Regions from separate parts of the Orrella marina genome, predicted to be linked through region 1. Evidence: predicted binding sites of a transcription regulator. Region 1 holds the regulator's gene; each other region holds the start of a gene.
The links. Region 1 encodes sigma-54, which starts transcription at its own class of promoters, with help from an activator protein. Its sites were predicted from a motif close to TGGCANGNAANCTGCTTT; they were not measured.

Region 1 (9,742 bases):
CATTGTTGATCGATTCATGCTCTTCCAGCCCAAGCAATAGCGCGTTGACCCGTGCCTCTAATGCCAGGCGTTGCTGCTGCTCGACTGCTTCGGTCATGTCCCTGACCAGCACCAGAAAGGAAGGTGCAGCACCATCTGGATGGGGCTTGCGCGAAATGGACAAATCCAGATGCCGGACTGCATCCTCTGTTGGCAACTCAATCCGTATATTGCGTGCACCACCTGCAGCCTGGGCAAACTTCAAGGCATCCAGCACACGCTGTACCTGGTCACCTGGCAACAGGTCCTGCGGCTTGAGTCCCTTGGTGAAGCGTTTGAAATGCGTGCCTGCGCCTTCTCCTGAATGCACCTTCTGCAAAGTGCCGTCTCGATCAACTTCGATCAACTGGTCAGGCAAAGTATCAATTGTGAGTTCGAGACTTGACCGGGCTTGCTCAAGTTCCTGAAACGGTTGGTGCACCAGACGTACAAACACCCCCCGGTACAGAAAGGCAAATCCGGCGATCTTGAAGATGTGCCCCATCAGGTTGAAGACGTCCGTGACATCTGCGTAGAGTGTGAGGAGATACTCACTCATCGCAAAGATGACACTCGCTGCGGCGAGGTTGGCCGCGCTTAGATGACAGCCATGTCCGGCATGGCGATAAAATCCAAACGCTGCCAGGAGATACAAAACAACCAGCACATACTCAAAGTAAAGCTTGAAGTCTGTCAGCCCGCTGCCTTCGATGAAAGTGCGGGGCAGGTACTGCGGAAAGAACAGCAGCAACACTGAAACCACCACCAGAACCGGGGTGATCAATCCGAGCCAGAGATAGCGTGACTGTCTGCCTAGCCAGGCGTCTGCGGAATGCGGAACCCACGCAACCAGCAACAGTCCTAGCGCAAGCATAAACCGCGCTGCAAGCCAGAAATTGATCGCTTTCTCCGGATCGCTAGGCGTCACAAAATCCGGCATACCCTGATATGAGAGGGCGTGTAGCAGATCCAGGATGCTCACACCCAGCACAAACACACCCAGGATCGCCAGTCTGGCGGCACGTGCGTAACTCTGGGTGCTCCAGGACACCGCGAATATCATGGCGCCAACACTGATCGCCAGCACTTCCAGAATCGTGTGCAACGGAACGTAGGAAGCCAGCCCACGACTCATTTCGGGTGCCGGCAGGAGCAGGAGCAAGACAAGCACAACAGCCAGTGTGCCGATCCAGGTCAAAGCCATGCGGACATCTGAGCGCTGCGATGAATGTGACACGAATGAAAGCCTTCTACTTGAACAGACGTGCGCACATCTGTTCGCCCACCTGTTCGATTAACTTTACGTTGCTATCTGTGAACACTCAGATCGCCACAACAGCGATCATTTCAACAGACGTTCCTCTACAGCTTTAACGATAAACGCAAAACCACTTGTTCGCCTTTGTCATTTCTGGTGCGCTCCGATTTTCATTGATGCAAATCAACATACCTGATCGTCCCACTCATGCGTTGACCGGACGCGAACACAGACAGGGTGGCCAATGCCGAGTCTCTGTGATGGCATCTGCCAGAGCCTGCTGAAGGCAAACCGGGAATCCTGTTTCTGCTGACCGCCGTCAGGCTGATATTCTGCGTAGCGTCGTGCATCCGGCGTCAAACTCTCAGCAAGAGCTGGGCGGTGCTAAAATCCGGACTTTCATTGACGGTCTATGGTGACAATCTGGACCACATCCGGTGTTGTGCCAGTTGCACGTTCAGGTAGCCCTGCTTACCAGATCATCAGGTGCTTGAAAAAGAGTGTGCGGGTGGGCCGAATATGCCTGTCCTGTACCCGATCTTTGCCGTCTCAGTGATGAGATCAACTGAGTATGACGCCCACCGACCTGAATGGTTAAGTGCATCCTCACCGCTCACAGTCATTTTAGACGGCGAACCTCCGGAATGGATCCAGCGTCAGGCCTGTTGATCACCTGCTCTCTCCAGACAGCCCGCAGAGCTGGCCAGCCAGAAGGTTACCCTGCCTTTGGGCCTTGGGCCTTGGGCTTTGGCTCAGTGTCTGTCATCAACGCCGGTCGTCAATCGCCACCGCCAACCCAGTTAGCCAGAACAGATCAGGACCCCCTTATGTCCCAAGAATCGGTCGCAGATGAAGTCAGACGCAGACGCACCTTCGCCATCATCTCCCACCCAGACGCAGGTAAAACAACACTGACCGAGAAGGTTCTGCTGTTTGCGGGTGCCATTCAGATCGCTGGCAGCGTCAAGGCACGCAAAGCCTCACGCCACGCCGCCTCAGACTGGATGGAAATCGAGAAACAACGCGGCATCTCGGTGGCCTCATCGGTGATGCAGATCGAGTACCAGGATTGCGTAATCAATCTTCTCGACACCCCCGGTCACCAAGACTTCTCGGAAGACACGTACCGCGTACTGACTGCGGTCGACGCGGCACTGATGGTGATCGACGGCGCCAACGGTGTCGAACCTCAGACATTGCGGTTGCTTGAGGTCTGTCGCGCCCGCCAGACACCCATCATCACCTTCATCAACAAGTTCGATCGAGAGGTCAAGCAGCCACTGGATCTAATTGCCGAAGTCGAGTCTCATCTCAAGATGGATGCGGTACCCCTGACCTGGCCTGTTGGCATGGGCAAGGCGTTTGGTGGCGTGTTCGATATCCGGCACGACCGAATGCGCTTGTTCCGGGCAGGCCGGAACAAGTTTGACGAATCCGATCAGGCTTTCATCGAGGGTCTGGACAATCCCGAGATCGGCAACCGCTTCAACGAGTCCTGGGTTCAGGCACTCGATGAAATCGAGCTCATCCGGGAGGCTTCCCCGACCCTTGACCGTCAAGCGTTCCTGGACGGCAGGCAGACGCCCGTTCTCTTCGGCTCGGCCATCAACAACTTCGGGGTGCAGGAAGTCCTCGACACTTTAGTCGAGATGGCTCCTTCCCCCGGTCCCCGCAAAGCGCTAGAGCGCACCGTCGAGCCTGATGAACCCAAGTTCACCGGGGTGGTTTTCAAGGTTCAGGCCAACATGGATCCTGCCCATCGAGACCGCGTCGCTTTCGTGCGGGTCAGTTCGGGACGCTTCACACGCGGTATGAAGTTACGTGTGAGTCGCACCGGCAAAGACATTCGACCCAACAATGTGGTGTCATTTCTGTCGCAACGTCGCGAACTGGTTGAAGACGCGGTCGCCGGAGATATCATCGGCATTCCCAACCACGGCATACTGCACCTGGGCGACGTGCTGACCGAAGGCGAGACACTGCACTTCACCGGGTTACCCTTCTTTGCGCCTGAGCTCTTCCAGGCAGTTGAAGTCAAAGATCCGTTGCGAACCAAGCAGTTGCGGGTAGGGCTGACGCAACTCGGTGAGGAAGGTGCCATCCAGGTCTTCAGGCCAGAGGCTGCGGGCGGGGCGATGCTGCTTGGCGCAGTGGGGGTCCTGCAGTTTGAGGTCGTTGCCCATCGCCTTAAAACAGAATACGGTGTCGAAGCCCGGATGATGCCGTCAAGGTACAGTCTGGCTCGGTGGGTTTCGGCAGAAGACTCGAAGGAATTGCGCAAGTTCCTGGATGCAAACATGGCAAATATCGCCTACGATGTTGTTGATGCGCCCGCGTTTCTGGCATCATCTGTTGCCCAGCTACGGGTTGCACAAGAGCGGTATCCGCAGATCCAGTTTCATACAATGCGTGAACACGGTGGCAAAGTGTTTGATCAGGCGGGCTGATTCTGACCCTCGGCAGGTCCCCTTGCTTCATGCTGACAGGCGTAAAGCCCGCACCTATTAACGTTGATGTTCCAAGATGTCCTGGCGATTCCTGATTTTCTTTGTGGTGTTCTGCATGGCCGGTTCTGCTCTGGCGGGAATGGTCGTGGGCAACTGGCTGGTCAGCGAAGCGCCTGTTGTCGACGAAGGTACACGCACAAACGCAGGACTGAATACTGAGCAGGTTCTGGACGCATCTGGTCGGCCCCTTGCCGGCATTGCGCCGCAGCCGCTAACTGACGGCACGCTCGGCGTTCCACAGAACCGGATTCAGCCAATGTGGGAAATTCAGGCTGTCTCTCTGTTTGACTCGAACCTCGATCCGATGGTGTCACTGGCGATCGGCAGTCAGAGTTTCACTATCGCTGATGTGCTCAATCAAGCGGGTGCCGGACTCAGTGACGGTTCTTCAGACATTGCGACCTTAGACGTCACGCAGGGCGGCGGTGGATCTTCCGCGAATGATCGGGTCGGAGACATTGCCAGACAGCAGGGGGGAAGCGGCAACACACAGGGTGGCTCGGCTCCTGGCAACTGGCAGCAAGCACTTGATGAGGCAATCCGTGCCTGCGACTCGGTTGGCTTTTTCAGTCGGCCGGGATGTATCGAGCAGGCTCGCCAGCGGTTTTGTGGGCCGAACAATGCCTGGGGACGTTACCGCCACTGCCCGGCCCAGCAGGGTTTTGGTCCCTCTGGCGGTGGTGCCTGACAAGGCGGGTCACTCACCTTGCAAGCTCTCTGACCCCTGTCGTTCCCGTCGTGAGGCCGTCACGGCCTTGTTACGACGTCTGGACCGGTGTCACCTACCGCCTTCCTTGCTCAGACAATCGATGCCTGGGACTTACGCAGTGATGCCGTCGGAATACGCATCTGTTCCCGATACTTCGCCACGGTCCGCCGGGCAATCGTGATGCCCTGCTCCTCAAGCAGTTTGACCAACTGTGCATCCGAAAGAGGTTTGGCACGATCCTCGGACTGAATGAACCCTTTGATTCTGCTCTGGACAGCCGTCGAGGATGTAGCCTCCCGACCCTCGGTACTTAATCCGCCCCCAAAAAATCGCTTGAGCTCCACCGTCCCAAACGGTGTCAGCATGAACTTCTGAGTAGTCGCTCTGGAAACCGTCGACTCATGCAACCCTAGTTCTCCAGAAATTTCTCGCAACGTCAGGGGACGAATGGCTCCCCATCCCTCATCAAAGAACGCTTGCTGGTGGTCGGCAATCGCCTGAGAAACTCGCATGATTGTCTCGAATCGCTGCGACACGTTGCGAATCAGCCATCTTGCTTCCTGCAACTGCCCGTGCAAGGCAGTGTGCTCACCGCTTCGGGCTGAGCCAAGCGCCTGGGCATAGACTTCGTTGATACACAATTTAGGAACCACTGACTCATTGAGCTGGATCTGCCACCCCTTGGCAGTTCGTCGCGCAATCACATCGGGCACAGCAAAATCAGCGGCTGGACGTGTCCACTGGCTTGCGGGACGGGGGTTCAGGCGCCGTATGCCTGTACAGGCTTGTTGCAACAAGTCAGCAGGGCAGTCAAGCTGTTCGCGCAAACGGCCAAGATTACCCGTTGCCAGCGTGTCAAGGTGATGCTGGCAAATCTCCCGGCCCAGCGCAAGCACCTGTTCATCGGCGAACACCGGCAACACGGCGAGATCCGGTTGTTCCAGTTGCAGCAGCAGACACTCGGACAAATCCCGTGCACCAACACCCGGCGGATCGAAGGACTGAAGCAGCCGCAGCGCAGCAGCAAGCTCATCCAGTTCAACACCGGTTTGCGGATCCAGCATGGACAGCACTTCTGGCAATGAGGACTCCATCATGCCGTCATCGTTCAGATCGTCGATCAGCAACGACACCAGCGCGGCATCGCGTTCGCTGACATGGGTCGTCCCCAGTTGTTGTAACAAGTGCTCGCGCAAGGATATCTCACCCGCAGACTCAGGTCGTTCGAGTTGCTCATCATCGCGCTCACGTCGCAAACCGCCTGCGGGCGTCTCGGCTGCCGTTTGTGGCGATGGTTCGGCCTCAATGGTCTGCACGGGTATGTCATTGCCGTCCGTTCCGGTATCTGCGGCTTCAGACGGCTCCGGCGTGTCAAGCAGAGGGTTCTCTGCAAGGGCCCGTGCCACCTCAAGTTCAAGATCGAGCGTAGAAAGTTGCAACAATCGTATAGACTGCTGCAATGCGGGGGTCAGCGTCAAATGCTGACCCATGCGAAGCTCGAGAGACTGACGACTCATTAGTGAATTAATCCGATGCAAACAAATAGCCGATCGACCACAAGCCGGGACGATACCCGGTCCCTGAGCACCACCATCAGAAAACTTCTGCTGCCCACCCGCCTGTTACAGGCGGGTGTCATCGCTGCAGTCGTCATCATCTGGGTCTGGATTGCCCAGCAAATATTGCGGCTGGGCGGGATGATTCGCTACGACGGTCTAAAGTCCCTGGGACCTGAGTTCGTCAGGATCATGACCGATATCAACCCATACCTTTGGTGGGGTGTGGTCGCCATTCTGAGTCTGATTGTACTTTCAGTCACGCGCACCTGGCTGATCAACAGCCAGAAACGTTCCCGAACCGTCCTGGTGCCCGTTGCAGATGTACAGAGACTCGCAAACACACTCTCGGTGGAAGGCATCCAGGTACTTCGCTGGGTCTGGGACGAGAGCGCGGACCCGGTCACGGTCGGCGATCTGATCACCACGCGTCAGCAGCTTGGTTCGGGGCGGGTACGCAAACTTGCGATGGCACAGGCACAGGCGCTTGCGCTGGCTTCTGCAAGCAAGCCACCCTCGTTCAACATGCGCGACGCTGACACACCACAGACTCGGCCAGAGCCCGTTATCGACTCGCGTGCAACAGAAAGCGGCGAGCGCAAGGACCCACCGACGATCCGTGCTGAGCCCAGGACACGCAGCGAACCCAGCTTGTAAGCGAGATCGCCATCATCTGATTCCCGTTCCAGTCATGGTCGGGAGATGAAGGTTCTGACTGGTGTCGTGGATCCGACCCGCACGTCCGAACACGATGTGGCCTGAGACCCGCAAACGGGCAGCAAGCTCGGGTCAATGACCCGATCAAACTTGCATTTTTCCTCAGAATATGTTTTGCTATAGACATGAATACCTCAATGGGTCCTCGCGAGATGATTGCACAGGCAGCAACGCTGTCGGCTTTTGCTCGTCAGTGTGCTTCGACCAGCGCACGGGACGCCATGTCTTCGGCAACCCTCGCCACCAACTCCCTATCCCTACTACTAGCGATCGGTTGCCGGGCCTAGTGCCCCGTGGCAAGTCCGGCAGCCTAGTGCCACACCTGTGCGGTGATGCACGATTCGTGCGCTCGCGGGCACACTCCAGTTCAAAACCATTCACATTTAAATCGTTGCCAGTTGGCCCCGCCGATCGGGGCGAGAGAGGATTCCATGTTGACCGACCCATCCAAGAAATACATTCCCTTCAAGCCGTTCACAAAAGACTTTTCTGAGCGAACCTGGCCAAGCAAGCGCATCACTCATCCTCCAGTCTGGATGAGCACCGACTTGCGTGATGGCAACCAGTCCCTGATCGAGCCCATGAGCGTCGAGCGCAAGCTGCGCTTTTTCGAGATGCTGATCAAGACTGGCCTCAAGGAGATCGAGGTCGGCTTTCCGTCGGCTTCGCAGACAGACTTCGACTTCGTGCGCAAGCTCGTTGACGAAAACAGGATCCCTGAAGACGTCACCATCATTGCCCTTACCCAGTCACGTCCAGAGCTGATCGAACGCACGGTCGAAGCCGCGGCTGGCGCCAAGAAGGCCATGATCCACCTCTACAACGCCTGCGCCCCGGCGTTTCGCAAAATTGTGTTCAACATGTCCCGCGACGAGGTCAAACAAGTCGCCGTTGACGGCACTCGCTGGGTGATGGAAAACATGGCCAAGCATCCAGAGACCGACTGGTACTACGAGTATTCGCCTGAAGTGTTCAGCACCACCGAGCCTGAGTTTGCCCTGGACGTCTGCAACGCGGTAACCGAGGTGTGGAAACCCACCCCGCAAAAGAAGATTGTGTTCAACCTGCCAGCCACTGTAGAGGCGACAACGCCGAACATGTACGCGGACCAGGTGGAATTCATGCACACACGCCTGAACAAGCGTGACAGCATCGTCATCAGCGTCCACCCTCACAATGATCGCGGCACAGCCGTGGCTGCAGCCGAACTGGCCATGATGGCTGGTGCGGACAGGGTCGAGGGATGCCTTTTCGGGAACGGTGAGCGTACCGGCAACGTGGATCTCGTCACGTTAGCGCTTAACCTCTACACACAGGGAATCCATCCCGGGCTCGACTTCTCGGACATTGACGAAGTGCGCCGTTGCGTCGAGTACTGTAACCAGTTGCCTGTTCATCCGCGTCACCCCTATGTCGGGGACTTGGTGTTTACAGCATTTTCCGGGTCACACCAGGATGCGATCAAGAAAGGACTGGCCCAGCAAAAGCCAGACGCAGTATGGGAGGTTCCCTATCTGCCGATCGATCCGGCTGACCTTGGCCGTACGTACGACGCAGTCATTCGCGTAAACAGCCAGTCAGGCAAGGGTGGTGTGTCCTATCTGCTCGAGCAAGAGCACGGGCTGGTGTTGCCTCGCCGCCTGCAGATCGAGTTCAGTCGGGCCATCCAGCGCGTAACCGACGAGACAGGCCGTGAAGTCACATCCGACGATGTATACAGCCTGTTCTTCAAGGAGTATCTGGGCAAGAGCAGCCCCTGGAAGCTGATCAAACATCGCATCACAGGTGATCCATCTGCTGCGCAAGGACAACACTTTTCGATTGATGCAGAATTCGATGTCAACGGCCAGCGTCAATCCCTGAGCGGACAAGGCGACGGGGCAATTTCGGCCTTCGTCAACAGCCTGAGCCTGCCCGTACGGATTGTGGACTACCACGAGCATGCCATCGGGACTGGGACAGAAACGCGGGCGGCCTGCTATGTAGAAGTCAAGATCGGTGACTCGCTGCCAGGATTCGGTGTCGGCGTAGATGTCGATATCGTGACTGCTTCGTTCAAAGCCGTTCTCAGCGCAGTGAACCGTTACATTCAGGAAAACGGCATGGAGGCTGTGGAGGCCAGCACAACCAGCACGACCGCCTGATCAGGTGTCTTGCTGAACCAGTCGCGATAGCTCAGCCTCATCAAAGCCGGCTTCGCGACGAGCCTGCAGGTTGAACGGCCCCCGTACTCTGGGGGCCGAGTATTTCTGTCGTAGAACCTGTTCTGCCTGCTCACTGTCCAGCCCTCGTTGCTCACAGCACCAGTGATACCAGCGGTTGCCGATCGCGACATGACCGATCTCTTCGCGCAGAATCACATCAAGAATCTCGGCACCACGCAGATCACCCGCCTGGTAAAGCTTCTGACGAATCGGCGGAGATGCATCCAGCCCTCTTGCTTCAAGCGTTCTGGGAACCATCGCCAATCGCCCCAGCAGATCATCCGATGTCTTGACAGCCATCTCCCATAGCCCATCGTGGGCGGGGAAGTCACCATAGTCATATCCCAGTGACAGCAGGTGTTGTCGCAACATCGTAAAGTGTGAAGCTTCTTCACGCGCAACGCGCAACCAGTCTCTGTAAAAAGCGTCAGGCAGTCCAGAGAATCGCCAAACAATATCCAGCGCCAGATTGATCGCATTGAACTCGATGTGGGCGATTGCATGCAGCATCACCGCCCGACCTTCAACGGTCTGGACACCGCGGTGCTTCAGCCTTGCCGGACTGACGAGCTCAGGCACTGCAGGTCTTCCGGGCAAGACTGCGTCGGGTTCGTAGACCGCACCACTATCAATTGCGCTCCCGTCTCCGATCTGTTGGGTCAGCTGACACTTGAGGACAACGTCTGACGTCAACAGTGCGTGCAAGGCTTGAGCCCTGGATTCCCTTAATACTTCAGTCTGTAAACCGATGGTGACTGCTTTCGATGACATAT
Region 2 (9,742 bases), 2.0 Mb from region 1:
TATGAGTGGAGCACCTTTAGCCGTCGAAATGAGTGCTGCCACGTTCTTCCCGGACTTCACTCAATTGGGAACTCTGGTGGTGTTCGTTGCCTTTATCCTCAGTTATATGGGTGTTGAGGCGTCCGCCACGCACGTCAATGAAATGAAGAATCCCGGCAGGGACTATCCGATCGCAATCGTGATGCTGATGATTGCGGCAATCTGCCTGAGTTCGATTGGTGGTCTGTCTGTGGCGGCAGTGATCCCGTTGCACGAGATCAACCTGTCGGCCGGTGTGGTGCAGACTTTCGAGGTGCTCGTCAGGCACTTTGGCAGTGGACTTGAATGGGCTGTTCGTGTGATTGCGGCCTTGCTGGTACTTGGTGTACTGGCCGAGATCGCTGCATGGATCGTAGGACCCTCACGCGGTATGTTCGTGACCGCACAGAAGGGTATCCTGCCACACAGCATGGCCAAGGTGAACAAGAACGATGTGCCAGTTAATCTGGTCATCTTCCAGTTGAGCATCACGACGGTTGCGCTCATCGTGCTGACCAACACCGGTGGCGGCAGCAATATGTCCTTCATGATTGCGCTTACGCTGACCGTGCTGATCTATCTTTGCTCTTATTTCATGCTGTTTCTGGGATATATCCATCTGATTTTGAAGCAATCGGACAAGAAGCGGGCGTTTCATGTGCCTGGTAGCAAGGGCTTTAAAGTTGTCTTGGCCGGATCGGGATTTGTGATTTCATTGCTGGCGTTTTTAGTTTCATTTGTTCCACCCAGCTCTTTGCCCGGTGCGGCCAACCACGACACATATCTGGAGCTGCTCATTATCAGCTTTCTGGTTGTGGCCGCGATTCCCTTCATCGTCTATGCACTGCATGACAAGAAAGGCAAGAAGCTGGCAGTTGACCTCGTGCACATCAAAGCACACAACATGGAAGACGGTCATCACTTCATACATCCAAGAGCGCGCTCGACTCATCATTTTGTCGCCAAAAGCGAATCGGGTGCGGGTTCGTCGACAAATTCCAGCGGTCCGGGTAACAAATAGTCGCTTGCAATGAACACTGCTAACTGACACGTCTAGCTGACACTGCCAGGTCACCGCGTGCTTTTGCATCGCACACGGTGACCTGGCGAGGCACATCAAAGCAAAGAACAAGCGGCAGATCTTGCGCGGACACTTGCCCTAAAGACAAAGCCCCCAACGTCTCGTTGGGGGCTTTGGTCAGCTCTTTTGGGTGGATGCGCAGTGATTGTGCTAACAATCACTGCGACTCACTGAACCGGTTTAGCTGTGGTAAGCCGATTCCCCGTGGCTGTTGATGTCCAGACCTTCGCGTTCGACATCTTCTGGCACACGGATACCAGCCAGTGCGTCAGCAATCTTGTAAGCAATCCAGGCAACAACACCGGACCAGATGATGGTGATGATGACACCCTCGATCTGCACCCACAGTTGACCCCAGATCATGCCAGCCGACTCCAGACCAGGACCGCCGAATGCCTGGGCATTGAAGACACCGACCAGAATCGCACCCACAATACCAGCCACTCCGTGAATACCAAAGACATCCAGAGAATCGTCGGCACGTAGCAGTCGCTTCAGACCATTGACACCCCAGACGCAGATCACGCCTGATACGACACCGATCACAAAGGCGCCAAACGGACCAACCAGACCTGCCGCAGGCGTGATGCCGACCAGACCCGCCACAGCACCGGATGCAGCACCCAGCATGGAAGGTTTGCCTTTCACGACCCACTCAGTGAACGTCCAGCCCAGCACGGCGGCAGCGGTTGCAATCAGTGTGTTGAACACAGCCAGCGTTGCTGTCTCGTTGGCCGCCAGCGCCGAGCCACCGTTAAAGCCGAACCAGCCAACAAAGAGAAGCGATGCACCAATCATGGTCATGGGCAGGTTATGGGGCTGCATGGGCTCTTTACCAAAACCGATCCGCTTGCCAATCACATAGGCACCCACCAGGCCAGCAATACCGGCGTTGATGTGAACCACCGTGCCACCTGCAAAGTCCAGTGCACCACGCTCAAGCAAGAAGCCGCCAGGACCCCAGACCATGTGTGCGATAGGAATGTAAGAGAAGGTCATCCAGATGGCGGTGAAGATCAGCACCCCAGAAAACCGCGCACGTTCAGCGAAGGATCCAACGATCAGCGCGCAGGTGATACCAGCAAAGGTTGCCTGGAACGAACCGAACAGAATCTCGGGGATCGAACCAGCCAGCGCAAACTCGCCGCTCGCAGGATCAAACATATTCGAGAAGAACGACTGGGACAAGCCCCCAAAGAAGGCGTTGCCGTCTGTGAAGGCCAGGCTATAGCCGTAGATAAACCACAAGACAACAGCCAGCGAAAAGGTCGATATGACCTGCATCAGCACGGACAGCACGTTTTTAGAACGAACCAGGCCACCGTAGAAGAGGGCCAGCCCGGGCAATACCATCAAGATGACGAACACCGTCGAGACGATTATCCATGAGACATCTGCTTTATCCATTTCAAGCTCCAGTGATTGTTTGGGTTATAGGGCGGCTTCGCCGGTTTCACCCGTGCGGATTCGAACGACTTCTCCGAGTTCGGCAACGAATATCTTGCCGTCGCCAATCTTGCCGGTCCTCGCGGACTGCTCGATGGTCTCGATGACTTGCTCGCAGATGTCGTCTGACACAGCAGCTTCGATGCGCAGTTTGGGCAGAAAGTCCACCGCATATTCAGCACCACGGTAGAGCTCGGTATGGCCTTTCTGACGTCCAAAACCCTTGACTTCCGTCACGGTGAGCCCTTGCACACCCAGTGCTGACAGGGCGATTCTGACTTCGTCAAGCTTGAACGGCTTGATGATCGCTATGATGAGTTTCATGGTCATTCCTCAGTTTCAGGTACGGGTGAATCACATCAAGCAATTCGCATGCCAACTTTGCTTGTGCTCTGGTGTTCTTTGTAACCACCTGATGCGCGACAGCATAAAAACCTTCGTTTCAGGATTTGTGCATCACAACGGTGCACCAAAGCAAACGAACGCATCCATCTGGTTGCACCAGACTGGTGCGTGCGCCATCTCGGCGCACGAATCCAGCCAGATAGATGACGCTCGAACCCGATGACGATGAATACGTCCACTCCTGATACTCATCGTCCGCGTGTTAGCGCTTGCGAGGACGCGAGGTCGTCTGAACCGTCGCGCGAAGCCTGGCTGTATCACGGTGGGGCGGGTGCAAACACACACTCGGGATAATCCCTGAATGACGCATGGAAAGTCGGCCCATGCTTGCCAAGTCGTGTTGAACTTGGCACAGTCTCCATAACAGTGCCTTGTCCGTCGTTCCTTGAAGGGACAACGCACCCGCAAACGCTAAACTTGCGCTGTTTCACATTGATGGAGGTGTTTCATGCAATCCAACCCTTGGCTTGAGGCGTTTCAGAAAAACGTATCGGACCTGATCGCCCGCAGTCCCGCGGCCGATGTCGAGCGCAACGTTCGCGCCTTCATGACGCAATCATTCAGCAAGCTTGATCTGGTCACGCGTGAAGAGTTTGATATTCAGGCAGACATGCTGAGCGAGGCGATCAAGCGTACCAATGCGCTCGAAAAGCAGATTCAGGCACTCGAGATGAGAGTGACCGCTCTGGAGAACGACAAGGGCTGATCCGAAGGTCCTGTGCAGACAAAAGACTCAAGGAACAAGGCAGGCGGATCGCGCCTGATGCGCATGGAACTGACAGCGGGCCGTCGCCTGTCAGGATGCGACATCAGGCGTTCCGCTCAACAATTGATTGAGCACTGACAGGCAAAACCGGGCGGGTGTTGCGCATCAAAGTTCGATTTGGTTTATAATCAAAGGCTTCGCTTAAAAAGCTAAAGCCATAAAAAGTGTGTCGCAAGCATACGTCGCATGTGGCGCTTAGCTTTTTTGGGCAAAAGCCGCAAGCGAATCGGGTGTGAGTCACTTTTCCGGGTGACAAGCCCCAAGAAAGCGTCTCCGGGTATCAAAGTGCGTTCCAGAGGTCTGGATGCCACCCAGGTGACTGATTAAAACAGGAATCTCATCATGCCTAAGATGAAAACCAAGAAAAGCGCCTCCAAGCGCTTTAAAGTACGGGGCAGTGGCTCCATCAAGCGTGGTCAGGCGTTCAAGCGCCACATCCTGACCAAGAAGACCACCAAGAACAAGCGTCAGTTGCGCGGTTCGACAGCGGTTCATGAGTCCAACGTGGCCGCCGTTCGCGCCATGATGCCCTTCGCTTGATAGGAGAATAAAGTATGCCTCGCGTAAAACGTGGAGTCACCGCAAGGGCTCGTCACAAGAAAGTTATCGCCGCCGCCAAAGGATATCGTGGTCGCCGTGGTAATGTATTCCGGATTGCCAAGCAGGCAGTTATGCGTGCTGGTCAGTACGCATACCGTGACCGCCGCAACAAAAAGCGCACATTCCGTGCTCTGTGGATTACCCGTATCAACGCAGCAGTGCGTGAGCACGGTGTTTCCTACAGCAGCTTCATTGCCGGGCTGAAGAAGGCTTCGATCGACCTTGATCGCAAGGTTCTGGCCGATATGGCAGTTCGTGACAAGGCTGGTTTTGCGGCCATCGTCAATCAGGTCAAAGCAGCTCTGGCAGCCTGATCACGATAGAGTGAAATGGTTGCGCTTTGACGCATCAGGTAAACGGGGCCAGGTTGGCTCCGTTTCCTTTTGCAGGCATTGCTGCCGTTGCAATCAGACTTGAAATGCACCGTCGGTGATCCCGGATAACCGGGATGTGTCGATACTCGATGCATCAAACATTCTGTCAGACAAGTTCCAGGCGGAGCGTGATGCAGGCTCGTACAATGGCGACCAGGTCCCGGCAGACGAGTCAGGTCAGATACCTGACTGTGGCTTGAAAGCCTGGGGTTCCGGCGCAAGCTGATGAAAGCACGATCGCAACAGAACACAATAGAGCGCAATAGAATTTGGCAGTACCAGACACAGTCCATTGCCTGTTTCCAGGTTATTTTCGTGAACCGCTTTCTCCAACCACGGATATCCGATGTCAACCACGCTAGATGATTTGATTGGGCAAGCCAGTCAGGCATTCGAGGCCTGCCATGACAGCGCCAGCCTCGAGAACACCAAGGCCAAGTTCCTTGGCAAACAGGGCGCCATTACAGCCATGATGAAAGGTCTGGCTCAACTTTCACCTGAACAGAAGCGCGAAGAAGGCGCCCGCATCAACCAGGCCAAGCAAGCGGTTGAAGCGGCCCTGACAGCACGTCGCCAGGCACTGGCCGACGCAGCGTTAGCTGCCCAGCTTGCCGAGCAGACGATTGATGTGACACTACCAGGCCGTGGACGTGGGCGCGGATCGGTTCACCCGGTCATCCGCACCTGGGAGCGAGTGGAATCCATTTTTCAGTCGATCGGTTTTGCGGTCGCCGATGGCCCGGAGATCGAGAACGACTGGACCAACTTCACTGCCCTGAACAATCCGCTGAATCACCCTGCACGGTCCATGCAAGACACGTTCTACGTGGACATGAAGGACTCGGAAGGACTGCCTTTACTGCTGCGAACACACACCAGCCCGATGCAGGTTCGCTATGCGCGCATGCACAAGCCTCCGATCAAGGTGATTGCTCCAGGAAGAACTTACCGGGTGGACAGTGACGCAACTCATTCGCCCATGTTCCATCAGGTTGAAGGTCTGTGGATTGACGAGAACATCTCGTTTGCCGACCTGAAGGGCGTGTACACGGACTTCATGCGCTGTTTCTTTGAAACAGACGATCTGGAAATCCGTTTCAGGCCGTCATTTTTTCCGTTCACGGAACCCTCGGCCGAGATCGACATGCGATTTACCACGGGTCCCAATCAGGGTCGCTGGCTCGAAATCTCCGGGGCCGGGCAGGTTCACCCCACGGTGGTCAGAAACTTCGGTCTGGACCCCGAGCGATACATTGGTTTCGCATTCGGCTCAGGACTGGAACGCCTGACAATGCTGCGTTACGGTGTGCACGACCTGCGCCAGTTTTTTGAGGGTGACCTGCGCTTTCTGGCGCAGTTCGCCGACTGATTCTGTTGTCGGAGTGTCATCGACCGATCACACTCCACTGATTCCGCGATCCGCTGATCTGCGATCCCAGACGAGATAAAGCATGCAATTTCCTGAATCCTGGTTAAGAGAATTCGTCAATCCTGACTGCTCGACAGAAGAACTGGCTCATCGCCTGACCATGGCTGGCTTGGAGGTGGAAGAAACCGAACCGGTCGCACCTGCCTTTAGCGGTGTGGTCGTTGCGCGTATCGAATCCGTTGAGCCACACCCCAACGCTGACAAACTGCGCATCTGCAGCGTCAACGCCGGACAACCCGAGATGCTGCAGATCGTATGCGGCGCACCGAACGCCGAGGCAGGGCTGGTTGTACCGCTGGCAGCCATTGGTGCTGTACTACCCGGCGGCATGAAGATTGGTCGCGCCAAGATGCGAGGTGTCGAATCTTTTGGCATGCTGTGTTCCGCACGTGAGCTGGGCCTGTCACAAGACCACGCTGGTCTGATGCCACTTCCGGCGGATCTGATCCCCGGGACAGATTTTCGGCAGGCGTTGTCGCTGGACGAAACGGTGTTTGTTCTAAAGCTCACACCAAACAGAGCTGACTGCCTGTCCATCCTCGGTGTCGCACGGGAAGTCGCTGCCATTACACACACACCTGCTACGGATCGCAAGCCGGAGCCGGCTTCTGTGACGATCAGTGACCGGATTGAAGTGGACATACAAGCGCCTGATCTATGTGGACGTTTTGCGGGGCGTGTTGTCCGTGGCGTGAATGCCAGAGCCCAGACCCCCGACTGGATGGTGCAACGGCTTGAGCGTGCAGGGCAGCGTAGTGTGTCAGCACTGGTTGATATCTCCAATTATCTGATGCTGGAGCGTGGTCGTCCAACACACGTATTCGACTTGAGCAAGCTCTCCGAGCCGCGCCTTTGTGTCCGCTGGGCCAGAACGGGCGAGTCAATCAAACTGCTGAACGAGGAAACTGTCGAGCTCCACCCCGGTCTGGGTGTTATCACATGTGGCGACGAGGCTGAGAGTCTCGCTGGCATCATGGGTGGCGACAAAACAGCTGTGTCGCTCGACACGACAGATGTGTATCTCGAGGCCGCATTCTGGTGGCCCGAGTCCATTGCTGGCCGCACGCGCGAACTGAAGCTCGCGTCCGAAGCCGCGCACCGCTTTGAGCGAGGTGTGGATTTTGCGAATATCGTCGAAGACCTTGAGCGCCTGACGTCGATGGTGATCGATATATGCGGAGGCCATGCAGGCCCGCTGGATGATCAGATCATCAATCTGCCCGAGCGCAAGCCTGTTCAGATGCGTCTTGCCCGCTGCCAGAAAGTACTTGGAATCGATTGCACTCAAGAACAGGTTGGCGCAGCGTTTGACAGCCTGCGTCTTGAATGGATTTTTGAAGCGGGTGTGTTCACGGTCACGCCGCCGTCCTATCGCTTCGATCTGGAAATTGAAGAAGATCTGATCGAGGAGGTTGCTCGCCTGATCGGATTTGACGAGATCCCCGCAAAACCACCGCTGGCCACCGCAAAAATGGACTTCGTTCCGGAAACGTATCGGCCAGGGCGAGTGCTACGCCAGGCGATCTGCGCCCGCGACTATCAGGAAGTGATCAACTTTTCGTTCGTGGAAGCAGACTGGGAGCGTCAGTGGCTGGGTCATGACAATCCGATCGAACTGCTGAACCCGATTGCAAGCCAGATGTCCGTCATGCGCTCAAGCCTGTTGCCGGGGCTGGTGAGTAATATTGCCTACAACGCCAACCGACGTCAGACTCGGGTCAGAGTCTTCGAGCTGGGCCGTGTCTACTGGCGCGATGAGTCCGTAACTGATGGAGATCTGTCTGTTGCAGGTGTGAGCCAGCCATTGCGCCTGGCAGGTGCAGCCTGGGGACCGGCTGACTACGAACAGTGGGGCCTGACGGCCCGTCAAGTCGACTTTTTTGACGTCAAGCGTGACGTAGAAGTCCTTTATGGCCCCGAGCGAAGGACCTGAAATTCGAAGCTGCTGAGCATCCGTTGTTTCACCCAGGTCGCTGCGCGCGGGTGATGCTCGATGGTGCGCAACAAGGATGGTTGGGTGAAATGCATCCTCGCTGGGTGAGAGACCAGGGACTGTCCAGTGCACCGGTCATGTTCGAACTACCGGTTGACAGCCTGTCTGCTGTTCGCATGCCCACTCCGAAAGCGCTGTCAAAGCAGCCAGTCGTTCAGCGCGACATGGCACTATGGGTTGATGCGGATACACCTGCAGACCAATTACTTGATACCATGAGAGCTTTGGTGAGGAATGATCCTGAACTGTCGATTGTTCAGGAGATTGCTCTTTTTGATGTCTGGCAGGACAAGCAGTCGCAGACCAGTCCGGACATCAAGCGCCAGGTCAGCCTCGCCTTCCGGGTGTGGATGCAAGACCCGGCCGTTACGCTTGAAGATGAACGCGTTGATGCCAGCATGCTGAAACTGCGTGAAGCTCTTCAGGCGCAACATAATGCAAGGCCCAGGTAAGAAGAATCACCCCGGCACCACCAGAGAACCAAAGAGAACAACATGTCAGAGTCACAAACACTTACCAAGGCCGAACTGGCTGAATTGCTGTTTGAAGAGGTTGGTCTGAATAAACGCGAAGCCAAAGATCTGGTCGAAACTTTTTTTGACAAGATTCGAGACGCTCTGACTGAAGGCAATACGGTCAAACTGTCTGGATTTGGAAATTTTCAAGTACGCGACAAACCTGCACGCCCCGGACGCAACCCCAAGACCGGGGAGGTGATCCCAATTCTGCCACGACGCGTGGTGACGTTTCATGCCAGCCAGAAACTCAAAGGCGTTGTTGAAGAATCCGGCGGTCTGGTGTTGCCAGACGTCAAGGCAATGGGTATAGAATGACTGATCAAGGATCAAATTCGTAGTCATGAACCAGAACGACACGACCAAACAGCCATTGCCGACCATTCCGGCCAAACGCTACTTCACCATTGGTGAGGTCAGTGACCTTTGCGGGGTCAAACCGCATGTGCTTCGATATTGGGAGCAGGAGTTCACACAACTCAATCCGGTCAAGCGCCGCGGAAACCGCCGCTACTACCAGCACCACGAAGTGCTGCTGATCCGAAAGATTCGCGAATTACTGTACGAACAGGGATTCACCATCAGTGGTGCCCGAAATCGTCTTGCGGATGGAAGAGGGGATGCGCAGATCGATCCAGATGCAGCAGTCAGACTGAGTGCTCAGGAATTGCAGTCCTTGCGTGCGGAACTGACTGCCATTTCGAAGTTGCTCTCTGACGTCTGATACGCGTTCCACCGATCAAAAACAGCTGATAAGTTTTCTGATATACTTTCGTTCTTTCGGGGCGTAGCGCAGCCTGGTAGCGCACTTGCATGGGGTGCAAGGGGTCGTGAGTTCGAATCCCACCGTCCCGACCATATAAATCAAGGGGTTACAGTTCAAAAGACTGTAGCCCCTTGTGCATTTCTGGGTCCCGTACACTATTTTTACACTAATTATCTCGGGCTTATCTGGTGATGCAGGGTAGGGCCAACACCCGAATGACCGGATTGTTGCTGACCATCATGCACAAAAAGCTCGACCTGTCAGTGGTTCACGACATGTTTGCGCTCAAACGTGCGCCCAGTGAACTGTACATATAGGGTTGCCCGGGGCATGGCCATTGACTTGACAA
Region 3 (9,742 bases), 1.4 Mb from region 1:
AACATCAATGAACGCAAGGATGGTGGTTACGAGTGCACGTTCACCGCAACAGTTGAACTCGAAGGCGCGCCCAAACCAGCCTGTGTCGCAGAAACTATCACCGTTTACTACCCCTAACAGGATCTGTCTGGCCAGTGAATCCAGTCAATGGATCGCTGGCCAGAATACAGTGCCGATTTGAGCCACTCGATCAACGGTTGCCAGAAACGAACCAGTCTCCTGTGCGGAACATGGTTTGCTGCAGAAGCACCAGACGCAACAGAAACAGCGGACTTACGCAATCAAGTCTTTTCCGTCAAGCCAGTGCAAGATGGAACACAACGCCAAGCGAGAATGACAGGAGCATGGTACCTGGCAGCGTGGTCAGCCAGGTCATGACAATCCTGCGCAGAGTGATCCAGTTGATTTGCTGACCAGGCGTGCCTGCAACAGTACCAACAATCGCCGAGGACAGCACGTGCGTCGTACTGACAGGCATACCTCCTCCATCTGCCATACCGATACTCAGAATGGCAGATACTTGCGCTGCAGCGCCCTGTGCAGGACTCATTGGCGAACTACCCATTCCCTCCCCCAGTGTCTTGACTATTTTCTTGTATCCAATCGCGGTCCCTGCGCCGAGTGCCAGCGCAGATAACAAGACTACCCATAATGGCACATGTTCCACGAAATCCTTGAGCAGCCCATACGCTTGACGCAGCATTCGCTCATCACTGGCAGACAGTTGATCACGGGGGGACTGGTCATCCATCTTCCTGGCGATCTCGCTATAAAGCTCAAGCAATTTCTCTCGTGTAGCCAGGGCATCATGCGCTGACAGCGGAAGTTGCTGCTCTGCCTCAAGGCTTGTCACAAGCTGCTGCGCGTTGGTTTGCATGGAGTGATCACCGTGTCCCTGAGCCACCACTGCCACCTGACGCACCGAATTCGTAAGGTTGGCCTGATCACTCTGGTTCAGCCGTGCCAGGTCCAGACCGTACAAGGCAGGTGCCAGCCCAAACAGAACCACCATCATGAGTCCGATGCTCTTCTGACCGTCATTAGAACCATGCAAAAGCGACACGCCTGCTGATCCCGCGATCAGCGATGCCCGGATCAGCCCATGCGGACGTTGCCCGGCAATTGCTGGCTGGTAGAGTGCCGGATTCCGGACGAAACGACGCAGCAAAGATAGCAACATGATGCCCAGCAGCAATCCGATGACGGGCGACAGAAACAGGGCAGCCAGAATGATTTCGCCCTGGTGCCAGTGAACCTGAGCACCAACAGGTTGACCTAGTAAGAACGCATGCGCCACAGACACGCCCAGTATCGAGCCAACATAAGCATGTGTTGTGGAGCTCGGAATCGCCAGCCACCAGGTACCGAAGTTCCAGATCACGGCACTGACAATCATGGCAAAAAACAAAGAGGCTTCACCCGGCGTGTTGATGCCTGCGACCATATCCAGAGGAAGAAGGTAAACAAGACTGAATGCCACGGCTGTTCCAGCTCCCAGGACTCCGAGGAAATTGCAGACAGCCGCCAGACAGACCGCCTTCATGGGGCTCAGAGAATTGGAGTAGATAACTGTCGCAATGGCATTGGCGACATCGTGAAAGCCGTTGACGGCTTCCTGAAACAGAATCAACACAAAAACCAGAACCAGAACCAGAACCACGGTAGACACCGTCAGTACGTCCGGCATATACCCTGTCATTCAACTCTCCAGCCACGCTGTTGTTTAAAAACACGATCATCCAGCGAGGGCAGCACAGGCCTGACTGAACGAATCACATATTGTGGAACATCAGGCCCGCATCACATCTACAGGTCAAAGATTGTCCGGATAGAAATCCTATCCTTGAAAGATGACGAGTTTCTGACCGAATCAGAAATTCCCTTCGCTACAACAGTGATACGACTGTTCGCGCGTTGCCTTGTATCCAGGAGCATATTCAACAGTTGATGTTGGCAAGGCATAAGTTGTCATGCACGCGACGAGAATCACTTGGATCAAGCAACGCCGAAGGTTAGATTGCGTACATCCCTGGAGAAATGCATGAAACAGATTCCATCAACCCACGTCACCCAAAGCATCACTGATGCGCTGCAGTTCATCAGCTACTACCATCCCACCGACTTCGTGCAGGCACTCACGTCAGCGTGGACACGCGAGACCGGCCCCGCAGCAAAGAATGCACTGCTGCAATTGCTGGTCAACAGCAAGATGAGCGCGACCGGGCACCGTCCTGTATGTCAGGACACTGGTGTAGCGCACGTGTTTTTCAGGATGGGGATGGACGTCCGAATCATCGCTCCTGACGGCCAGCCCACCCCGACACTGCAGGCAATGGCGAATGAAGGAACGCGTCAGGCTTACACGCTCCCCACCAACCCGCTTCGCGCGTCCATGGTGACGGATCCTTTAGGCCAGCGTCTGAACACACATGACAACTCTCCGGCGATCGTTCACATCGAACTGGTAGAGGGTGATGTCTTCGAACTCACTGTGGTTGCAAAAGGAGGAGGTGGCGACGTCAAGGCCAGGTATGGCATGCTCAACGCCCGAGACAACGTTGCGGACTGGGTTGTTGATCAACTGCCTGGCATGGGTGCTGGATGGTGCCCGCCTGGCGTGCTCGGAATCGGCGTGGGTGGCAGTCCCGAGCAAGCCATGGTCATGGCAAAGCGGTCGTTATTTGCCCCCATCAACATTCAGGACCTGCAGAACAAGGAAAACCCTGATCCAGTCGAAAAATTGCGGCTCGAAGTATTTGAAAGAGTCAACGCGCTGGGCATCGGGGCGCAGGGTCTGGGTGGTCTGCAAACCGTGCTTGACGTCAAAGTGCTCACGGCGCCCTGCCATGCTGCCCTTCAACCGGTGGCGCTGATTCCAAACTGTGCTGCGACCCGCTTCATCACCTTCGAGCTTGACGGTTCGGCACCTGCGGAGTTCGACCCTCCTGCGCTCGACATCTGGTCGGACATTCCCGACACATTGCCAACGGGAGACGGCAGTCGTGTGGACTTGGACCACTTAAGCAAGGAGCAAGTGGCGCAATGGAAAGTCGGAGACCGACTGCTGCTAAGCGGAACACTGTTGACAGGGCGTGACGCGGCCCACCACCGGATGCATCAGATGCTCGAGCGCGGCGAACCGCTGCCAGTCGACCTCAGAGGCAAGGCACTCTTCTATGTCGGACCAGTCGACCCGATTGAAGGTGAAGCCGTAGGCCCGGCAGGTCCCACCACCTCTGCACGCATGGACAAGTTCATGCCCCGACTGCTCGAGGAGACAGGACTGCTACTCACGGTAGGCAAGGCGGAACGAGGACCTGTTGCGATCGATGCCATCCGCAAGCACGGCACACCTTACCTGGTGACGGTTGGCGGCGCAGCATTCCTGGTCGCAAAAGCAATTAAACAAGCCAGAGTGATTGCATTCGAAGACCTGGGGATGGAAGCGATTTACGAGTTTAAAGTCAAGGACATGCCTGTCACGGTTGGAATCGATGCCAGAGGACAGACGATATACCGAATGGCAAAGGCAGAGTAAGGCAGATTGAGATGCAATCAGAGACAATTGGTCGCAAAGAGCGTTGCGCCAGGTCGGGCGCCTGAGCTCTACCCGGACAACTCGATCAGACCGTGCCACGGTACTGTTCGGGTCGTCCGACCATCATCAGAATCGATGGGTGAAGTTCACAGCCAGACCGAAGCCTGTGTTGTACCCCGTGTTGAGGGTTGTCTGCTGATCGGCAGACTGCACCTGCACATTGCCCGCGAAGGTTGCAAACGCGTAGAGATCCACTGCGGTCGTGCGGGTAAACGCGTAACTTGCCCTCGCAAAGACAGGGATCATCCTGTTCTGACCAACACCGCCAGCGAAGGGGCCCGAATCGTTCAGACGGAAACGATACTTGCGCCAGGCGCCACCTAACCCCAAGGTCCACCGATCATTTGCGACGTACTCAAGTTCCAGACCTGCACCACCGGCCGGACCAGCCGGCAGCGGGTTCTTCAGCGTGAGCCTGTCCGTGATCTTCCAGTTAATCACCAGAAACGGGAATGCGCTAGTTCTGTCAAACTCGCGAAAGACACCTGCACCGATTCCGAGCGTGAAATCCGGAGAGAACGTTTTGGTAACGCTGGCCAGTCCACCGTACAGCGACGAGTCGGAGGCTCCGACGCCACTTTCTCCAGACCATTCAATCGTCGGAATCACCGAGAAACGCAAGTCCTGACTTGGCGCATAGGTCAGATTAAGACCAAGCCTGGTTGTGTTAATACCACTCCAGGGAGCGACTGAACCCAGTGCGCCCGGATTGTTCCAGTTCCACTTCTGATAGGAATAATCCACGCTGGCGCCCACTGCGAACGTCTGATTGAACTGATGCAGGGCTCCAATCCTTGCGCCGACCTCGTACCAGTCAAAATCCCCACCTCCGTCCAGTCCGGTTTTGAACTGGTTCATGCCTCGCAGATTGACCTGTCCGGCCGTTTGACCAGGAGACAAGCGCTGTGCATAGGCAGTCGACACCGCAACGGTCAAGGCTGCACAGGCGACTGCGGTGAACAAAGTGCGAAGTCTCATAAATAAAAAGATCCTGTTGATTTGCCTCGAAGAGCACGGAGCGCGCCGTTAAATCGTCCCGGTTGATCATGAATGTGACCACAGAACTTGATCTTCAGACCAGACTCGAGATTTGCAACTGGTCAGTTCAATATCATACCGGATAGTTACATTATGTCTTTGGATTTTCGGCTACCGTTCAATTTTTCGATTCTGCTTTTCTGCTGCAAACCACAAACTGAGACTTGACCCTGAAAACTGATAACGAAACATCCTTTTGGTTCCTGACCAGATCATACCGAGAATCATGGCATGGTTGCCAATACAGCAGCAGATTAACCTCCCCCACCCCGTTTACTTCGAGAGACAGATGCAGGTTTTCTACAGCGATCACTTTGTTCTTCCGCTGCCACCAGAACACAGGTTTCCGATGCAGAAGTACAGGCTGCTGCGACAGAAGGTCAGCACAATCCCCGGTATCGTCTTGTCGGAAGCAACTGGCGCTACGGACAGTCAGTTGTTACTTGCTCATGACCCCGCCTACCTGCAAAGTCTGATCCGCGGCACTCTGGATCCTCGCGCCCAGCGGGAGATTGGCTTTCCTTGGAGTGAAGCCATGGTCGAGAGATCGCGCCGATCCGTCGGCGCAACAATCGCGGCGAGCCGCGTGGCGCTCCAGGAAGGCGTCGCTGTCAACCTTGCAGGTGGTACACACCATGCCTACCGTGACCATGGTAGCGGATTTTGCGTATTCAATGATGTTGCGGTTGCAGCACGATCACTTCAGCGCGAACTGGGTCGTCGATCCATGCGTATCGCCATCATCGACCTCGATGTGCATCAGGGCGATGGAACCGCCAGCATCTTCGCCAATGATCCGACTGTATACACCCTCTCCGTGCATGGGGAAAGAAACTTCCCGTTTCGCAAGCAGACCAGTCGCCTCGATATAGCCTTGCCGGACGGCACGCAAGACACCACATATCTGGAAGCACTCCGTCACGGCCTCCAGACCCTGGAAAACCAGTGGGAACCAGAGTTTATCTTCTTCCTGGCCGGTGCAGATCCACACAAGCAGGACAGACTCGGCAGAATGAACCTGACAGACCGGGGAATGAAACTTCGCGATGCACAGGTCTTCGAGTTTGCCAAGAAGCACCAGCTGCCCATCGCCATCACCATGGCGGGAGGATACGGTCTTGATATAAACACCACCGTCGCCATGCACCTGCAAACCGTTCAGGCTGCCGCAACGTACTGGAACGACTACCTTGAGCACCCGGCTCACCCCCCCGGAGTTTGAAACAGCGCTCGCCTCCTGTCACTTTTATTGTTCTTTTGATGCAAATGCCCAACAGACGACAGTATTGGAAACAATCTATTTACTTACGTTATGTTTTTATGTATATTGTATTCAACTAATTTAAAGGGGTACAACCATGCTTCGCTTCGATGTTCCGCCCGTCAATTCGAATGTTGTTCGTCTTGAGGCTTTCATCACCTTCGCGTTCTGTTCAGTTGCACTGCTGGGCTTTCCTTACCTGCTACCCGTGCTTGCGGTCATGGGCCTCGTACGCGGATTCATTGGACACTACAAGTGCCCATCACACCGGGTCTTTGCAACCCTGATGGAAAGAAACAAGATTGCGGGCAAGAAAGAGAATGCTGGCGCCAAGGTGTTTGCCAACAAGATTCTTTTCATTGCCGCCACCGTCGCGAGCATTCTCTACTTCTCGGGCAACGATCTTTGGGTGATTCCCACCACTGCACTTGTCATCTTCTCGACGCTCGAGTGGGCATTCTCTTTCTGTGCAGCCTGCTGGGTCTATGGTGCCTGGTACAAGTTCTTCCCGCCCAGAATGCCGGGTTGAACCTGTGCGCGTTTTACGCAATCGCTGACACGAAGACAATCGCCTGATGATCTCAGGCAATTGTCTATTTTGCCCTGTCGCGGGCAAGACCTCGTACATCGCCTCCACAAAGTCAGGGAAACAAATGATCAGAATGACTTTGCGATCGAGAACAGCACGCCGACCCGACCTGCGTTATACCCCTGGGAACTTGTATACAGGCTGTCAGTAGACGCCCCCACCACGCTCAGATCGAACACCCACCCTTTGATATCCTTGTAAACACCTGCTTTGTAGTCAAAGTAACCATTCTTGTTATTGCCATTGATGTCCTGAACATTGTTCAGGAACTGATAGCCGGCGTGCAATCCAATCCCCCAGCCATCTCCGAGATCGAAGTCGGCCGTTGCATCCAGGTATACAGCGTTCTTGGAGTCGGCATAACCAAACCAGTTAGTCGGTGCCCAGGAAACTTTAAACCCGACAGGTCCGGCACCAATCCCGACATACAACTCAGTGGTATTTGGAGAAACAGCCATGGTTGAGCCTGGATAGGCGTACTGGAGCACGCCCATGTCTAGCTCAATTCCGTTTCCGATGTCTCCTTTCCAGCCCCCATAAAAGTCCATCTCAAGTGAAGTCCCTGACGTCCATCCGACGTTTGAGTTCCAATTGCCGAGGTAAAAGCCAGAGCTGTGGGTCAGATCGATTCCCAGTTGAGCGGTAGGCTTGAAATTGGTCTGTGTATAGCCACGAAACCGGTAGTCGTTGGCGATCGTGATGTTCCCTGACAGATTGAATCCATTGCCAAGGTCGGTGCCTTCGGCTTTGGCGCCAGCTGCAGCCATCAGCAAGACAGGCACACAGGCCAGGGCTGCACAGCGAGAGTAGGCTTTCATTTTTATTTCCTGGAGAAGTAGGTTGAACGTTCGCTCGGAACAGATCATGTCTGAGAACGACATGGCAAACTTCTCTAGCAGGAATCATGCCAACTTCACGGCGTTAATTTCGGGTCTGTCTGTACATTCCGATTCTGACCTCAACAGCACACGAGGCGATTCTTGACCTGTGTACTCCGAAATATATGCACCATATTAGACATACGGAGGATCACCTTCACCTCAGAAATGCTTCACATCGAGGCATGCAGGATCTCCCTTGACTTCCACCCCGAAACCAGCAAGTTCCAAGGAGCAAGCATTGCCTCTGACCAGCCCCCGGGATCATAGACGTCCCGGCAGCTACTGACTGCTTCTAGCGGGCTCGTACGATGAGCGCCCGGGGCTCCCGTCACAAGTCTGCAATGCTCGTCCCACCATCTACCCTTGCGTGTTAGCAGACTGCCTAGGCCTGGTCTGTTACTCGCTTGACAAAACGCAAAGGGGTATAAGTCATCAACGCCTTTCCTTCCTCGTTGACCACCGTATTTACCGTGCGTACGATGCCGCGGTCAGGTCTGCTCTTGCTCGGACGAGCCTCGGTGATCTCACTGATCACCTCGATGGTATTGCCCACAAAAGTTGGTCCATGAATTTTCATGTCCATTTCGAGAAACGCATATCCAGTATGCTGCATCGCAGCCTGCATGATCAGCCCTTCTGCCATTGAAAAGACCAGTGCACCGGGAACCAGTCGCCCCTTGATGTCTGAATCTTTCTTCAAGAACTCGGTATTCGTGAACAAGACCTCGGTAAAACCCGTCGCGTTGACAAACGAAACCAGATCAGCCTCTGTAATGGTTCGTCCTACCGTCCGAATCTTTCTGCCAACAACCATCTCGTCAAAGTGCAGACCCAATCCCAGTATCTCGATCCCGTCCTTGCTTAACTGAAGTCCCATTCCTCGTGTCTCCGTATCCTTCGTATGCGTTATGCACATTGTGCACCGTATTGCTTATCCTGAGCTTCTTTCTAGGCGCATCCATGCATGGCACTCAGGCTGAGCGATCGAGTGTAGTCCAGACACACCGCACTCGGGAAGCGATCCGGAATGTTGCAACGCACACCGGGCGCCCATCCTTACTTCCATTACCACTGAACACTGTCCCGACATGACGCACAGGCGATCGTTCGTCCTGGTTGTCTCTGCACACAAATTCTTCTAAGTTATACTTTATGTTCTTAAAAACAATGATTACTATTTACATTCTTCATGAACAATCTCAACACGATTGCTGTAGGGCAGCTCAGACGGATTCATCACGTCCACGCCCCCACCAGCCTTTCAGAAATCGCCCTGCACTTGCAACAACTTGGATTCCTTCCCGGGGAGCAGGTCATCGTTCAGCGGCGCGCAAAACCAGGAAACGACCCCATCGTAGTGCGAGTTGGGACCAGTACGTTTGCGATTCGCAAGTTTGAAGCAGCCTGCATCAAAGTGGAGACACAAGATGATTGAATCTCCGGTTCAGATGTTCCCACCCGGCATGCTGTTCGCCCTGGTTGGCAACCCAAACTGCGGCAAGACAGCGCTGTTCAATCGCCTGACAGGTAGCCGTCAGAAAGTTGCCAATTATTCCGGGGTGACAGTCGAGCGCAAGGAAGGCAGGTTTGGTGCGGCAAACGGGCGATTTGCGAGAGTGCTGGATCTTCCCGGTACCTACAGCCTCTATCCTCGCTCTCAGGACGAACGGATCACGTGCGATGTGCTCTCTGGTTTTGCCAGGGGCGAGAAGAGACCCGATGTGGTGATCTGCGTTATCGATGCAACCAACCTTCGCCGTAGCCTTAGGCTGTTCTTTTCTGTTCAGCGCAAGGGACTTCCCTGCGTGATTGCATTGAACATGATGGACGAAGCAAAGGCGCGCGGAATCGGTATCGATGCAAGAAAGTTATCCGAATTACTGGGCGTTCCCGTTGTCTGCACAGTTGCGGTGAAGTCCGGAGGTGACCGCGAGTTGCGTGAACTGATCGAAGCGCTACTTCATAACAAGCAGGCTCTCGAACTTCCCAAAGACATTAGCAACGACGCTATCCCGGCGGAACAGGATCACAAACGTGTGCAGCGGATCCTGACCCAGCTTGGCATTGACCACCTGGTCCCGGACGTGCGCAGTGCCCGGATCGACGCCATCGTCATGCATCCTGTGATCGGGCCGCTGTTGCTGGTAACGATCCTGTTTCTGATTTTCCAGGCCATGTTCGAATGGGCATCGATTCCAATGGACATGATCGAGGAAGCCGCCGGATGGGTCGGCGAAACCGTTGAAGCATGGCTGCCAGACGGGTGGATCAAGAGTCTCATTATTGACGGCATCATCGCGGGAGCAGGTGGAGTACTCGTGTTTCTGCCACAAATTCTGATCCTGTTTTTCTTCATCCTCGTCCTCGAGGAATCA

Region 2: the regulator sigma-54 is predicted to act here: its motif matches at 2,906-2,923, upstream of glnK (P-II family nitrogen regulator).
Region 3: the regulator sigma-54 is predicted to act here: its motif matches at 7,379-7,396, upstream of DBV39_RS08420 (TorF family putative porin).

What each region holds. Positions count from the first base shown of each region.
Region 1 covers NZ_CP028901.1:3,263,130-3,272,871, reverse strand. The annotation lists gene DBV39_RS14925 (EAL domain-containing protein) at 1-1,222, opposite strand, end outside; gene DBV39_RS14920 (peptide chain release factor 3) at 2,104-3,723, shown strand; gene DBV39_RS14915 (hypothetical protein) at 3,800-4,471, shown strand; gene rpoN (RNA polymerase factor sigma-54) at 4,582-6,009, opposite strand; gene DBV39_RS14905 (hypothetical protein) at 6,025-6,705, shown strand; gene leuA (2-isopropylmalate synthase) at 7,197-8,909, shown strand; gene DBV39_RS14895 (ferritin-like domain-containing protein) at 8,910-9,740, opposite strand.
Region 2 covers NZ_CP028901.1:1,079,428-1,089,169, forward strand. The annotation lists gene gadC (glutamate:gamma-aminobutyrate antiporter) at 1-1,039, shown strand, start outside; gene DBV39_RS04790 (ammonium transporter) at 1,280-2,506, opposite strand; gene glnK (P-II family nitrogen regulator) at 2,531-2,869, opposite strand; gene DBV39_RS04805 (accessory factor UbiK family protein) at 3,399-3,656, shown strand; gene rpmI (50S ribosomal protein L35) at 4,059-4,256, shown strand; gene rplT (50S ribosomal protein L20) at 4,271-4,630, shown strand; gene pheS (phenylalanine--tRNA ligase subunit alpha) at 5,037-6,059, shown strand; partial or broken gene pheT (phenylalanine--tRNA ligase subunit beta) at 6,142-8,564, shown strand; gene DBV39_RS04830 (integration host factor subunit alpha) at 8,607-8,945, shown strand; gene DBV39_RS04835 (MerR family transcriptional regulator) at 8,971-9,351, shown strand; tRNA gene DBV39_RS04840 (tRNA-Pro) at 9,409-9,485, shown strand.
Region 3 covers NZ_CP028901.1:1,874,162-1,883,903, forward strand. The annotation lists gene DBV39_RS08390 (MaoC family dehydratase) at 1-117, shown strand, start outside; gene DBV39_RS08395 (inorganic phosphate transporter) at 296-1,699, opposite strand; gene DBV39_RS08400 (fumarate hydratase) at 2,042-3,538, shown strand; gene DBV39_RS08405 (DUF6268 family outer membrane beta-barrel protein) at 3,665-4,576, opposite strand; gene DBV39_RS08410 (histone deacetylase family protein) at 4,926-5,858, shown strand; gene DBV39_RS08415 (DUF4395 family protein) at 5,995-6,426, shown strand; gene DBV39_RS08420 (TorF family putative porin) at 6,555-7,304, opposite strand; gene DBV39_RS08425 (MaoC family dehydratase) at 7,750-8,244, opposite strand; gene DBV39_RS08430 (FeoA family protein) at 8,557-8,802, shown strand; gene feoB (ferrous iron transporter B) at 8,795-9,742, shown strand, end outside.